One region of the Paenibacillus sp. PSB04 genome, then DNA from elsewhere that is predicted to be linked to it. Evidence: a T-box and tRNA genes for the amino acid it is inferred to sense, from the RefSeq annotation. Region 1 holds a T-box; the other holds one or more tRNA genes.

Region 1 (6,974 bases):
TCATCTAGTAATCCTCCTTGTTCATCTTGAATTGAAGCAGTCCGAGCAGGCTGAGTACGATAAACATCAGCATGCCCAGCGCCGTCGCCGAGCCGTAATCCAGCTGGTTGAACGCGTACTTCACGATAAGCAGCGCATAAGTCAGCGTCGTGTTGTTCGGTCCCCCGTCCAGCAGGGCGAGCTGGGATTGGTAGGCTTGGGACGTCCCGATGATTTGCAGGATAAACATCAGCACGATCAGATTCCGTATGGAAGGGATCGTAATGTAGCGGATCCGGTTCCATACGCCGGCCCCATCGATCTCGGCGGCTTCATACCAGTCTCTCGGAATGCTGAGCACGCCGGCCAAATAGATCAGCATCGCCGATCCGAACTGCTGCCACGTCTCCATGAACACGATCGAGATCATGGACCAGCGCCCGTCGGAGATAAAGGACACCGGTTCCACACCGAAGCTGCTGAGCAGCCCATTGATCGGACCGACCGGGTCATACATCCACCGCCACATGCCGTACAGCACCACACCCGGTACGACAAATGGCAGGTAAGCGGCAATCCGGGCAAAGCCCTGAAAAAAACGCAGCTCCGAAATCGCAATCGATGCCACGATCGGCACCCAGAAGCCGATGATGACCGTTAAAAACATGTAATACAGCGTATTTTTAACGGCTGTCCATACATCGGGATCGTGCAGCACCCTGGCGTAATTATCGAAACCGACAAAGGTGTTGCCTTTGACGAAATCAATCGTAAAGAAGCTGTACACCGCTCCTTTGATAATCGGCACCCACAAAAACAAAATGAAAATGACAATGGCCGGCAGGATGAACAGGTATCCCCAAAGATGCTTTTTCCACCTGCTCGTTCGTCTGCCCGCCGGCTCGCTCTTCGCTTCCGGCTTTAACATAGCTGTAGCGGGTTCCCCCATCTGTCTCCCTCTTTCCTCTAATGTTTCTTAAGGATCATTGTAGAAAATCGGGCTGCCCGCGCACATGTCTAGTTCTATGGAAATGATAGCTGTTCTTACTTCTTCATCTCGCTCGGGCTCATGCCGAAATACTTTTTGAATATTTTGCTGAAATGCTCCGGCGACTCGTACCCCACCCGCTCGGCGATTTCATAGCGGCGCAGGTCCGTGTTCTGAAGCAGGTGGCGGCTCTCCTCCATCCGCAGCTTGATGACGTACTCCCACAGGTTATGCCCGGTAATTTTCTTAAACAGGTAGCTCAAATAGTTCGGACTGACATGGTTCTTCTTCGCCACCTCGTGAATGGTCAGCCCCTTCTGGTTGTAGTTCTCTTCGATATAGCGCCTCGTGCTCTCCACAATCCGGTTACTCTGCGTCGACAGCTCTTCTGCAGACGGATCTTCAGCGTAGTTATGCCAATTGAAGTCCCCGTAATAAAAAACGTGGTAGTCCGGGTAGTGCCGGCTCCACAGCATCGCTTTATCGGCCTGGCGGCCGAGTACGGAAAGAAAAGGAATGCCCTTCAGGATCTGGCTGATGGCGACTGTACATTCCAGCTTCAAATATTTGCGGATATGATGGTACACGCTCCGGCCGGCCATTTCGAGCTGGCTGAGCTTGTTCTCGCCGGTTTCGGCATTCGCCGCCTCGCTCCACTGGATAATCGCATGGATGTCGTCATCCGGCGAGTAAAACAGAAGCGCATCCCATTCCTGATCGAGCAGTTCCTTCATAATATTGAGCGAGGCATACCGGAGAAGTCGCCGATCCCTGTCGGTATAGGAAGGACTGCCGGAGGAAAGGTCCAGCCTCATTTTCATGACGGCAAAATACGGACCCTTCAGCCCAAGCGCCCCATATTCACTGCCCGCATCAAGATCCCCCGATTCGTGGCCCGCTTCTTCCGACAGCAGCCGGTTCAGAAGCTCGCTCTTGTAGGGCTTGGGTTCCTCCATGCGAAAATCCTCTTGCGTGGCTGTCAAAAGCTCATTCACCTGCGGTATCCGTTTATCCATCTTGAGCAGCACGCTCCCGACGGAGTCCAGAAACTGCTCGCTGTTCAGCGGCTTCAGCAAATAGTCCTTGGCTCCGAGCCGAATCGCACTTTGCGCGTACTGGAACGTTTCATGCGCTGAAATAATAATCGTCTGCACCCACGGCTTGATGATTTTCGCCTGGTGCATCAGCTCGATTCCGTTCATCTCCCCCATCTGAATATCGGTGACGAGCAGGTCGACCTCCTCCATCCGGACGATATCGAGCGCCTCATGGCCGCTGCCCGCCGTGTAGACTTGACCGATGTCGAGGCCCGATGTGCTCAGCAGCCCGGCTAATCCCTTGCAGATGAGCGGCTCGTCGTCGACGACCAAAATATTGAACATGGATGCTCCCCCTTGTATGTACTTTGTAAATATTTGTTTATCCCCTGTTTGTCATGAACCGCCTGCCGTTTCGACGGGAAGCGTGATCGTGACCAGCGTCCCCCCGCCCGGGCGAACGCTGTAGACAAGGCCGTACTCCTTGCCGTAGTGAAGCTGTATCCGCTGATGGATGTTCCGGACCCCGTAACCGGCCGCAGGATCGTCTGTTTCACTGTTTAAGTTCCGGTTGATGGCTTCGATGTCCACCGGTTTATAGCCGTTATCGGAGATGCGAATGCGCAGGATGCCCCCGGACGCCTCCGCTTCGATGCGGATTTCGCCGTCCTCGCCCATATTTTTAATGCCATGAATGATTCCGTTTTCGATCAAAGGCTGCAGCGTAATTTTCGGAATGCTGAACGGGTGCAGCGATTCCGGGACGTTGATGTCCACCTGGAACACATAATCGTATCGGTTCTGCTGCAGCTTGATATAGGCGGTCGCATGCTCCAGCTCCTCCCCGAGCGTAATCAGCTCCCTCCCGCGGCTCAGGCTGATTTTCATCAGCTTAGACAGGTCCTTGATCATCTCGGCCGACACGTGGTTGCCTTCCATCTTGCTTTTCCAGTAGATGCTCTCCAGCGTGTTGTACAGTAAATGCGGGTTGATCTGCTGGTACAACAGCGACAGCTGCGCTTCCTTTTGCTTTAAGTCCATGTCGTATTTGTAATGAATCAGATCGTTCAGGCGCCGGGCCATTTCGTAAATGGTGGAGATCAGCACGCTGACCTCGTCGTTACGCTTCCGGTGCGGCGTTTCGGGCACGGCATTCCCCGGCTCATAACGCCGGACGAAGGTAACCAGCTTCTGCAGCGGGGTCATCAAGGACCGCCAGAAATATAAAATGATGATCAGACCGGCGGCGAAATACGCGACCGAGATGATCTGGATGACATGCTTCATTTCGTCCTGCTGCTGCAAAAGCGCTTTGACCGGCACTTTGTACACCAGCTTCTGCTGGAGCACATAGTTATAATCCACAACATAGATAAAATCCTTTGTAATGACGTCCTTAACGCCCATGGGCGAATTCCCCGGCTCTACTTCGGGAGGAAGGCTGAGCACGCCCTCGGCATCCGGCTGGGTAGAGGTCAGAATGTGATTGTTCCAATCGGTAAAATACAACTCGCCTTCCGGCAGCGACACGGTCTTCAACGATTCGCCGATCCGCGCGTCGACGTTCGTTACCATCAGCACGCCGATCGTACCGCCCTGATCAATGTTGTTGATTGCGCGGACATAGCCGAGCGTCTTCTGGTCATACTGCCCCTTCGCTGGCGGGGATAAATGATCGGTGAGCCGCAAATAGCCGTTCCCTTTACGGGCTACCGCCTCATCAAACCATTCCGGCTTCTCGGCCTCGTTCGAAAAGAAATAAACCCCGGACTTTTTGGACTCCGGATAATAAGGGGCAAAAAAGTAATGGTTGCCGGGATCGTACACGTACAGCGAATAGTACAGCGGCTCGCGCTCATCGCTCTCCTGCGAGTACGAGCTCAGCATGCGCTCCAGCTTCTCGTAGGTTTTCACCCGCTGCAGCACCGTGTCTTTCCCCGTCGTATCCAGCTGCTGGACCACCGAATTCTGAAACACCGTCGCCGTCACCTTGTTAACGGTTTCAATATCGCGGCTGATCAGTTTGAAATTTTGCTTGTTCAGCTCTATATAAGCATTGGTTACATGGCGTTTTAAAATCTGGCCCGCCCTGTTGTTGCCGTACCCGTTCAGAATAAACACGGGAATGACGAGAACCAGAAACAGCAGGATCATCTGCTGCCTGACGTTCATTCTCGCCAGCGGATTGCGGATCCCCCGCTTCATCAGTCATAACACCTCCGGCTTTCCTTCAATATACCAACAATAAAAATGGGGAAGTATGTGCGTTTCTACGACAATCATTCGCGATTGTAAGATATGCCCCAGTAGACAGGCCCATGGGCGATTAGTCCTAGTGTAATTTATTTTCGACGGCTTGCCAGTAAAATTTTACGGCAGCGTTATTGGCGGGCCGCGGCGGTGGAATAACGACGGGATGACAACGGAATAGCAAAAGGTTAACCACGGTGTCGTGACCGAATAGCACCGGGATTACAATGGGAGTGCAACGGGATGGGAGCGGAACAGCAAAAGGTTAGCAACGGTGTCGTGATCGAAATAGCACCGGGATTGCAACGGAATAACGGCAGATGCCCTCTTTCCTTCCTCGAAAAAATGAGCTACAATAATTCAAATCCATTTTCACGATGATGAAGAAGAGTACGCGCGAATTGCGGCCTCACAGAGAACCGGCGGGTGGTGCAAGCCGGTGGCGGCGCGCGCGGAAGTGGGCTTCGGAGTGCCCCGTCTGAACAGGAACGCTTCCCCAAAGAAGCGGACAGTAGGATGGGCGGCTGGTCCCCACCGTTAACCGGGGCAGGGTATCGAGGAAGGCATACGCAATTTCTTTTCGTTTAGCGCCGAAATCCGTACCTGTTGAGCAGGGCTGCATCCCTAGAGGATGGCGGCCAATCAAGGTGGCACCGCGGGCTAGAGCCCCGTCCTTGGATAGATCTCCGTCTGGAAATTTTTCAGCATGGAGATCCCAAGGGCGGGGCTTTTTTGGCGTTGAAATGCGCATGGGGACTGGAGACTTGTCTTGAGCTTGACCTAAGGAAGGCATGAGCTTAAGACCCAATCCCGAGCGTGGTATCGGCGTCTATCGCCGGTCCTTCTGCCCGATCAACTTAAGCAAAACTGTATGACTGAAGGAGGTGATGGCCATGGATGACGGCTGGTGGTGGCGTCCCGGGAAGACCGGGTTACTAGACATGATCGCAAATGAAGTCCCGTATACAAAACAATTTCAATTCAGGAGGAATAACCATGACAATTTCAACAAACTCACAACCCAAGGACATTGTCCTCACCGGAGACCGGACGACCGGCAAGCTGCATCTGGGCCATTACGTCGGCAGCCTGAAGAACCGGGTGCAGCTTCAGCAGCAGTACGAAACCTATATCATGCTGGCGGATGTGCAGGCGCTGACCACCCATTTTCATACGCCGGAAATGCTGGCCGGAAGCGTGCGGCAGGTGGCGCTGGACTATTTGTCGGTAGGCATTGATCCCGACCAGGCGACGTTGTTCGTGCAGTCGATGATCCCCGAGATCGCCGAGCTGACGGTGTTTTATTCGATGTTCGTGTCAGTCAGCTCGCTGCGCCACAACCCGACGATCAAGAGCGAAGCGGCCGAGCGCGGATACGAGGATCTGTACTACGGTTTCCTCGGATACCCGGTCAGCCAGGCGGCGGACATCACCTTCTGCAAAGCCACCCTGGTTCCCGCCGGCGATGACCAGATCCCCCATATCGAGCAGACGCGCAAAATCGTCCGGCGCTTTAACGAGCTGTACGCCCCCGTCCTGGTGGAACCGCAAATTATCGTGGGTGAGCGGCTGGATGGGCTCGACGGTTCGAGTAAAATGAGCAAAAGCCTCGGCAACGCCATCTCCCTCGATTCCACCACAGACGAGGTCCGCAGCCGGATTCGCAAGGCCCCAACCGATCCGGCGCGCGTGCACAAAACCGATCCCGGTCATCCGGAGGATTGCACGATTTACGGGTATCACCGGATTTTTCGCCCGGAGGACTGCGGCAATATTCATGACATGTGTACCCGGGGCACGCTCGGCTGTGCCGCCTGCAAAGCTAAAATCACCGGTGCGATCGAAGAGGTGCTGGAGCCGATCCGCGAACGCCGCGCCCGGTATGAACAGCGTCCCGGCGACATCGACGACATCCTGATGGCAGGTACCACCAAAGCCCGCGAGGCCGCGCGCCAAACGATGGGCGAAGTGCGGGAGGCTATGGGGATCAACTATTTTGCCCGGAGATAAAATAGCAATAAAAATGGGCTGCCCGGAACCCTCCGGTTAGCCCATAGGAGAATATCCGTCCAAGGTGATACGGCAGAAGCCGTTTCTTGGGCGGTTTTTTTGATTGGTAATAGCGAAGCGGCACACTTTAAAAGCTCTGGACCAAGAAGTCCCGAAATTCGCGCGCAGCTTGGGATAAATAGCGCTCCTTTTGCCATGCGATTTGGTAAGTACGCCGGCAGACCGGTTCCTCGATCCGCAGCACATGAAACGAAAATCCGATCCGGTCTACCAGCGTCTCAGGGATAAAGGCGATGCCTACCCCCGCCCGGATAAAATGGCCAACGGCCGAATGCTCATCCACCTCGCACACAATATCCGGCGCAAACCCGGCCTGCCTGCAAAACTGATCCGTCATTTTCCGAAATGGATTGCTGCTCTGGATGCAAATAAAAGCCTCCCCCGCTGCCTCGCTTAACCGGATGCTGCTGCGGCCCGCAAACCGGTGTGACGAAGGTACCGCCAGCAAAATTTCTTCCGTCAAAAAGGAAATTCCCTCGATGCCCGGCTGCTCGATCGGTGGGAACGTGATGCACAGGTCCAGCTCCCCGCTCAACAGCTTATCCCGCTTCTCCTGCTCTCCCGCCTGGGAAATTTGCAGCCGGATTCCCGGATGCATCCCCAGAAAATCTCCGATCCGGTCGGAGAAGCATTTATGCGTGGTCGTCGCC
Region 2 (6,974 bases), 1.7 Mb from region 1:
GCGCTGTCTCAACGAGAGATCCGGTGAAATTTTAATACCTGTGAAGATGCAGGTTACCCGCGACAAGACGGAAAGACCCCATGGAGCTTTACTGCAGCTTGATATTGGATTTGGGTACGATCTGTACAGGATAGGTGGGAGCCTTTGAAACCTGAGCGCCAGCTTGGGTGGAGGCGCCGTTGGGATACCACCCTGATCGTATCTAGGTTCTAACCTGGTACCGTAATCCGGTATGGGGACAGTGTCAGGTGGGCAGTTTGACTGGGGCGGTCGCCTCCTAAAGAGTAACGGAGGCGCCCCAAGGTTCCCTCAGAATGGTTGGAAATCATTCGAAGAGTGCAAAGGCAGAAGGGAGCTTGACTGCGAGACCTACAAGTCGAGCAGGGACGAAAGTCGGGCTTAGTGATCCGGTGGTACCGCATGGAAGGGCCATCGCTCAACGGATAAAAGCTACCCTGGGGATAACAGGCTTATCTCCCCCAAGAGTCCACATCGACGGGGAGGTTTGGCACCTCGATGTCGGCTCATCGCATCCTGGGGCTGAAGTAGGTCCCAAGGGTTGGGCTGTTCGCCCATTAAAGCGGTACGCGAGCTGGGTTCAGAACGTCGTGAGACAGTTCGGTCCCTATCTGTCGTGGGCGTAGGAAATTTGAGAGGAGCTGTCCTTAGTACGAGAGGACCGGGATGGACGTACCGCTGGTGCACCAGTTGTTCCGCCAGGAGCATGGCTGGGTAGCTACGTACGGACGGGATAAGCGCTGAAAGCATCTAAGCGTGAAGCCCCCCTCAAGATGAGATTTCCCAGTATGTAAGACCCCTTGTAGACGACGAGGTAGATAGGTTGGAGGTGGAAGTGCAGCAATGCATGGAGCTGACCAATACTAATCGGTCGAGGGCTTATCCAAAATATAAAACACAGATTCGTTTCGTATCTAGTTTTCAAGTGATCAAACACTTGAATTAAATATTGTTCCCTGATAGCTCAGTTGGTAGAGCACTCGACTGTTAATCGAGTTGTCACAGGTTCGAGTCCTGTTCGGGGAGCCATTATGGAGAGGTGTCCGAGTTGGCCGAAGGAGCACGATTGGAAATCGTGTAGGCGCCAAAAGCGTCTCGAGGGTTCGAATCCCTCTCTCTCCGCCATTATAGTTTGGCCCGTTGGTCAAGGGGTTAAGACACCTCCCTTTCACGGAGGTAACATGGGTTCGAATCCCATACGGGTCACCACTTTTATTGCTTGCATCAGGGATGAGAATCCAAAAAGGGTTCGTCGGAGCGTTACTTCGATAGCATATGCATCGCAGTCTCGAACGAAGTGAGAGTATCCCATACGGGTCACCACTTTAATTATTAGCTTCAGGGATGAGAATCCAAAAGAAAAAATGCTTGCCTTTTTAGTGGTTTATCTGCTAAGATATTAAAAGTGTTTCTTATGGAGGCTTAGCTCAGCTGGGAGAGCATCTGCCTTACAAGCAGAGGGTCGGGGGTTCGATCCCCTCAGCCTCCACCATGTATACTTTAAAGAAAATAAATATTTTTTAATGACGCGGGGTGGAGCAGTCCGGTAGCTCGTCGGGCTCATAACCCGAAGGTCGCAGGTTCAAATCCTGCCCCCGCAATTTATCTCCTTATTTATGGAGATACATAATTGGCCGTGGAACCGTGGTGTAGAGGCCTAACATGCCTGCCTGTCACGCAGGAGATCGCGGGTTCGAATCCCGTCGGTTCCGCCATTTATTTTCTTGAGAGTTTAGTTTGTTGCAATAATACTCTTGATAGAAACAAAATTAGGCTCGGTAGCTCAGTCGGTAGAGCAGAGGACTGAAAATCCTCGTGTCGGCGGTTCGATTCCGTCCCGAGCCACCATGAATTTAATAATAAGCATAAAAGCCGGTGTAGCTCAATTGGTAGAGCAACTGACTTGTAATCAGTAGGTTGGGGGTTCAAGTCCTCTCGCCGGCACCATATGGAGGCTTAGCGAAGTGGCCAAACGCAGCAGACTGTAAATCTGTTCTCGTACGAGTTCGGTGGTTCGAATCCATCAGCCTCCACCAGTTTTATTATAGGGGCATAGTTTAAAGGTAGAACAGCGGTCTCCAAAACCGTTAGTGTGGGTTCAATTCCTGCTGCCCCTGCCATTCGAAATACAGCTTCATATCTTTTATTATGGCGGTCGTGGCGAAGGGGTTAACGCACCGGATTGTGGCTCCGGCATTCGTGGGTTCAAGTCCCATCGATCGCCCCATAACTTATAATGACAATCTTGTTGGGGATTAGCCAAGCGGTAAGGCAACGGACTTTGACTCCGTCATGCATAGGTTCGAATCCTATATCCCCAGCCAGTTTAAGCGGACGTGGCTCAGCGGTAGAGCATCGCCTTGCCAAGGCGAGGGTCGCGGGTTCGATTCCCGTCGTCCGCTCCATTTGATTTCGGCGCCATAGCCAAGTGGTAAGGCACAGCTCTGCAAAAGCTTTATCCCCAGTTCGAATCTGGGTGGCGCCTCCATTAACTTCATATGCGCCCTTAGCTCAGCTGGATAGAGCGTTTGACTACGAATCAAAAGGTCAGGAGTTCGAATCTCTTAGGGCGCGCCATTTTTTTTAACTGAATATGCCGGTGTGGCGGAATTGGCAGACGCGCGCGACTCAAAATCGTGAGGGAAACCGTGGGGGTTCGAGTCCCTTCACCGGCATCATAGAGAAAAGCCTTGGAAAATATCCAAGGCTTTTTCTTGTATAGACTAACATTGTACACCGAGCCATCGTTCGTCGTTCGTTAATCCCTCATCCTGCAGTACACTTGCACTTCTCCTTCCAATCAGCCACCTGATGATATCCCGCTGAAAGGCGGCCATGATAATTCGTATTGCGTTTATTTGTATGACTGTATGATATTTAAAGATCCTCTGATCAATCCGTTCGTTCTACCATTACTCCCTTTGAACGTTTTCCCCATCCTTGTTTAAAGTTGATAAACCATTCCAGCCGGCTTTACCTGGGCTAAACAGGCTCAATGTTTCTTTAGTTAAGTGCCAAATCCCTTGCTCAGAGCCTCCAACGATTTCCTATTCCAAGCATTGTATAAGTAAACTGCTCATTGAAGTTCCATAGCGTGCTGATCATGCCCTATAAACGGGCAATTGGAGCTGCCAGTGGAGGATGTGGCTGCCGCGTTACATGCAGAAAAAGCTTGCTTCGTCTAAGGTCCGAGCCTTCCCCCGACTTAGGTCTAGGATTAAAAACCGTCTGGGGTCCGTTTTGGAAATCCCGGATTGAACCTAAAATAGAGTCATAAGGTTGATACAAACGAAAGGCGGTGACAATGCATGAGAACAAATAAAACTTCTGGTTGGGCGATCGTATTGATCGCAATCGGGGCACTGATGCTCCTGGGAGTATTCGCTCCATTATTCGGCAGGCTGATCGGATTGATCTTCCCGATCCTGATGATCGTGCTCGGCTATTATGGAATTCGCAGAGGTAAGGTGGTCATCGGTACGATTATCCTCGCATTCGGTGTCATGGGACTTCTGGCGAAGCTGTCCTGGATCATCGGACCGCTGCTGGGAATTGCCCTGGTAGTGTTCGGGATTATGCTGCTGAAAGGTAAGAAGTCGTCGAAGTGGATGTAACGGTAACAAAGAATTACCTTCAATAAATACAATCAAACGAATAGGCGATCACAGCTTATAAGGAGGGAGCAAAAACAGATGAGCGTATTTCGCAGGGTACGGGATATCACCGTAGCGACATTAAATGAACGTTTGGAACAAAGTCAGGACCCGGTACGGTTGATCGATCAGTTTTTGGCATCAACGCGTGACGATATTATGGAAGCCGAGAAGCTCGTTCAGCAGTACTCCGCTCACGTGAGACAGCTGAAGCAGCAAGTGGATCAGGCATCCAACATGAAGGAAAAGCGTGAGGAGCAGGCGCTGCTGGCTCTGAAGGCCGGCGAGGATCATCTAGCCAAGCTCGCACTGCAGGAAAAAATAATCTATGAAGAAAAGCTCGAGCAATACGGAGGACTGCTGGATACAACCCGCCAGTCGCTCACCGAGCTGGAAAATCAACTGAACGACCTGAAATTGGAGTACCAAACTGTGTACAGCAAACGTCAATACTACGCGGCACGGATGGAAACCCTCAGACTTCAGCAGCGGATGAATCAGCGCATGGAAGGTTTTGGCGGACAGGATGTTCCCAAGATGTTCAACCGTCTGGAAGACCGCATTTCCGATTGGGAATTTGAAGCACGCAGTCTGCGCGACCTGCGCCGCGGCGGTCAGGAACTGTTCGAGCAAGCCAGCGGAACGGTATCCAGCGTGCTGGAAAGGGAGCTGGCCCGCCTGAAGGAAAAGCTGAACAACAGCGGAAAGGAGTAACGTCATGAGCAAGCTATACCGATCGACCCGCGATAAAATGGTCACCGGTTTGTGCGGCGGTCTGTCCGATACCTTTGGCATCGATTCCACGCTGCTGCGGATCCTGTTTTTGATCAGTATCCCATTTACCGGCGGGACCACGCTGTTCATCTACTTTATCGCGGCTTTGGTCATCCCTAAAGAACCTACGACACCTTTTAATCCATATGGACCGGGACCGGGGGCAGCTGGGGGCGGATACTACGGCAATAGTATGGGGTCCGGCAGCTACTACGGCAACGGTCAGCAAGGCAACGGCGCTTATGGTGCCCAATCTTTTGACCCTAGAGCCAAATACAACGGTTCGCCTTACGGCGGAGGCAGACCGGGCGGATACAGCTCGTCCGCATCCGACCTGGACGCCATGATGGAAGATATCGAGAAGAAAGCCATGAAGAAAGAGCTTGAGGAATTGAAAAAAAAATTATCTAAGTACGAGAAGGGAGAAGTGTAAAACATGGGAGTATTTAAAAGAATTAAGGATATGACGAAAGCATCGGTGAACGAGGTATTGGATAAAGTTGAAGATCCGGTAATTATGCTGAACCAGTATCTGCGCGATATGGAGGCAGAAATCCATGACGCGGAAGTTACAGTAGCGAAGCAAATGGCCAATGAACGCCGCATGAAGCAGCGCGTGGAAGAAGCCGTGAAGATGGCCGGCCAACGTGAGGCACAAGCTGAACTGGCACTTCGTAACGGCCAGGAAGAAGTAGCGCGCAAGCTGCTCGAGGAAAAGATTTATTTTGACCAAAAACTGTCCGAGTACCAAGAACTGCACGCTCAATCCGAGGCACAAGCTAAAGAACTGGTACAGCAGCTCCATGACATGAAAGACGAGTTCTACAAAATGCGCAACAAGCGCAATGAGCTCGTAGCCCGTGCGCAAATGGCGAAAGCCAAAAAGCAAATGTCTCAAATCAGCAGCCTGCATACGATCGAAAGCGGCAGCGCGTCCCTTGGATTCCACCGCATGGAAGAAAAGATCATGCAAATGGAAGCTGAAGCCGATGTGATGCGTGCCCCTTACCGTCCGGATACATCCGCTTTCACCAGCCCGGTCGATGCGGAGAAGCAGCTGAAGGTGGAAGAACAGCTCAGCGCGCTGAAAAGCAAGCTGAACCCGCCGGCTGCCGCTCCTTCCAAATCGAATAAAGAATAAGTATTCAATTCTGCGGACAATATGATATGCTAGGAAGAATGGAATAAGGGCGCGAGACCTCATTCACATCTTCCTGGATCCCGGTGAAGCCATAAGGAGTGTGCCCGTCACAACCCTATGGCTTTTCCGGTCTTACTTTTCCGATAAACCAAGACATCATAAGGAGGTGCGGCATGGAAAAAAGAAATCGCTTCATTGCGCTGATTCTCATCGGGATCGGCCTTCTCATGCTCTTCGGCAGGTGGGTCGGCTTTTTTACCATCGTCGCCCTCTTATTCATTCTTATGGGAATTTATACGATTCGCGGCGGAAAAGTGAAGAGGGGCTACCGTCTTGTGGCGGTGGGCGCCATCCTGCTGCTGATTGATCATTTGCTGATCGTGCTGGGGATTGCGCTGATCTCCCTGGGATGGTTTTTTGTAAAGGCAAGGAAGGTACAGAACCGGGATGGGTACCTGCAGAAGCAGGGTTTTTCGGGGCATTACAATTGGGACCAGGTCCCTTGGGCTATGAGAAGCCAGAGCGTCTGGCATGTCATCAACGAAGCCGATCTGGATTTGTCGCTTGCGATCCCCGAGGAACACCGTACGGTGATGATGTTTCAAGGCATCATGGGGGATACGGACATTAAAATTCCGGAGTATTACGGGGTGGAGCTTGAAGTGTTCGTCCTGTTCGGCGCGATCGATTTCAGAGGGCACCGGGATAACGGCTTGATGAACCGTTTGAACTGGAAATCCCCTAATTATGAGACCAGCGAATACAAAGTTAAATTCCATATTTCCTACCTGGTAGGAGATGTTGATATTGATCTGTCATAGGAGGTGGGTTCCCTGATGAAAACCAGAAAACCGGCTAATATGGTCTCCCGGAGCATGGGCGAGGGGGCCCTTCTTTCTTTTGTTATGCTCCTGATCATTTTTTACGTACTTTATACATATGGTTATTTGGCCCCGTTTGATTCTTGGCAAAAAACGCTGCAGGCCGGTGCTACGCTGATCCTGGTTCCGATCGGTCTGGGAGCTATCTTCGGGTTCTATCAGAGCTATCGGGTAAAATTGAAGCTGGAACGGCTGCGGGAAACGCTGCTCTCCTGGGAAAAAGGGAACGTCGCCCGCTCCGTACCGGAGCTTGGCAGCGACGAGGTCGGGCGCCTTGGCGAGCAGCTTGGGCGCATCAGCAAAAAGTGGGAGGAGCAGGTCAACTCCCTTCAGCGCTTATCCACGAACAATGCCCAGCTGGCCGAGCAGGCGCGGATATCGGCGATCGTAGAGGAGCGCCAGCGGCTGGCCCGGGAGCTGCATGATGCGGTATCCCAGCAGCTGTTTGCGATATCGATGACGGCGACGGCCGTGGGGAGGACGCTTGAGAAGGATTTTGACAAGGCT

Evidence for each region. The T-box of region 1 lies ahead of trpS (tryptophan--tRNA ligase). A T-box ahead of a tRNA ligase gene usually reads a tRNA of that ligase, here a tRNA-Trp.
Region 2: it has a tRNA-Trp gene. The T-box ahead of trpS (tryptophan--tRNA ligase) is inferred to sense a tRNA for this amino acid. The anticodon was not compared.

What each region holds. Positions count from the first base shown of each region.
Region 1 is NZ_CP081301.1:2,263,146-2,270,119, reverse strand. Features, by position in the region: gene K2F33_RS10660 (carbohydrate ABC transporter permease) at 1-4, opposite strand, end outside; gene K2F33_RS10655 (carbohydrate ABC transporter permease) at 5-907, opposite strand; gene K2F33_RS10650 (response regulator transcription factor) at 1,024-2,349, opposite strand; gene K2F33_RS10645 (sensor histidine kinase) at 2,401-4,209, opposite strand; T-box leader at 4,623-4,933, shown strand; gene trpS (tryptophan--tRNA ligase) at 5,251-6,264, shown strand; gene K2F33_RS10635 (LysR family transcriptional regulator) at 6,392-6,974, opposite strand, start outside.
Region 2 is NZ_CP081301.1:545,278-552,251, reverse strand. Features, by position in the region: rRNA gene K2F33_RS02960 (23S ribosomal RNA) at 1-905, shown strand, start outside; tRNA gene K2F33_RS02955 (tRNA-Asn) at 972-1,047, shown strand; tRNA gene K2F33_RS02950 (tRNA-Ser) at 1,052-1,143, shown strand; tRNA gene K2F33_RS02945 (tRNA-Glu) at 1,153-1,227, shown strand; tRNA gene K2F33_RS02940 (tRNA-Val) at 1,435-1,510, shown strand; tRNA gene K2F33_RS02935 (tRNA-Met) at 1,546-1,619, shown strand; tRNA gene K2F33_RS02930 (tRNA-Asp) at 1,657-1,733, shown strand; tRNA gene K2F33_RS02925 (tRNA-Phe) at 1,791-1,866, shown strand; tRNA gene K2F33_RS02920 (tRNA-Thr) at 1,890-1,965, shown strand; tRNA gene K2F33_RS02915 (tRNA-Tyr) at 1,969-2,054, shown strand; tRNA gene K2F33_RS02910 (tRNA-Trp) at 2,065-2,138, shown strand; tRNA gene K2F33_RS02905 (tRNA-His) at 2,170-2,245, shown strand; tRNA gene K2F33_RS02900 (tRNA-Gln) at 2,268-2,342, shown strand; tRNA gene K2F33_RS02895 (tRNA-Gly) at 2,349-2,423, shown strand; tRNA gene K2F33_RS02890 (tRNA-Cys) at 2,433-2,506, shown strand; tRNA gene K2F33_RS02885 (tRNA-Arg) at 2,519-2,595, shown strand; tRNA gene K2F33_RS02880 (tRNA-Leu) at 2,614-2,693, shown strand; gene K2F33_RS02875 (LiaF transmembrane domain-containing protein) at 3,327-3,632, shown strand; gene K2F33_RS02870 (PspA/IM30 family protein) at 3,711-4,385, shown strand; gene K2F33_RS02865 (PspC domain-containing protein) at 4,390-4,878, shown strand; gene K2F33_RS02860 (PspA/IM30 family protein) at 4,882-5,586, shown strand; gene liaF (cell wall-active antibiotics response protein LiaF) at 5,760-6,407, shown strand; gene K2F33_RS02850 (sensor histidine kinase) at 6,423-6,974, shown strand, end outside.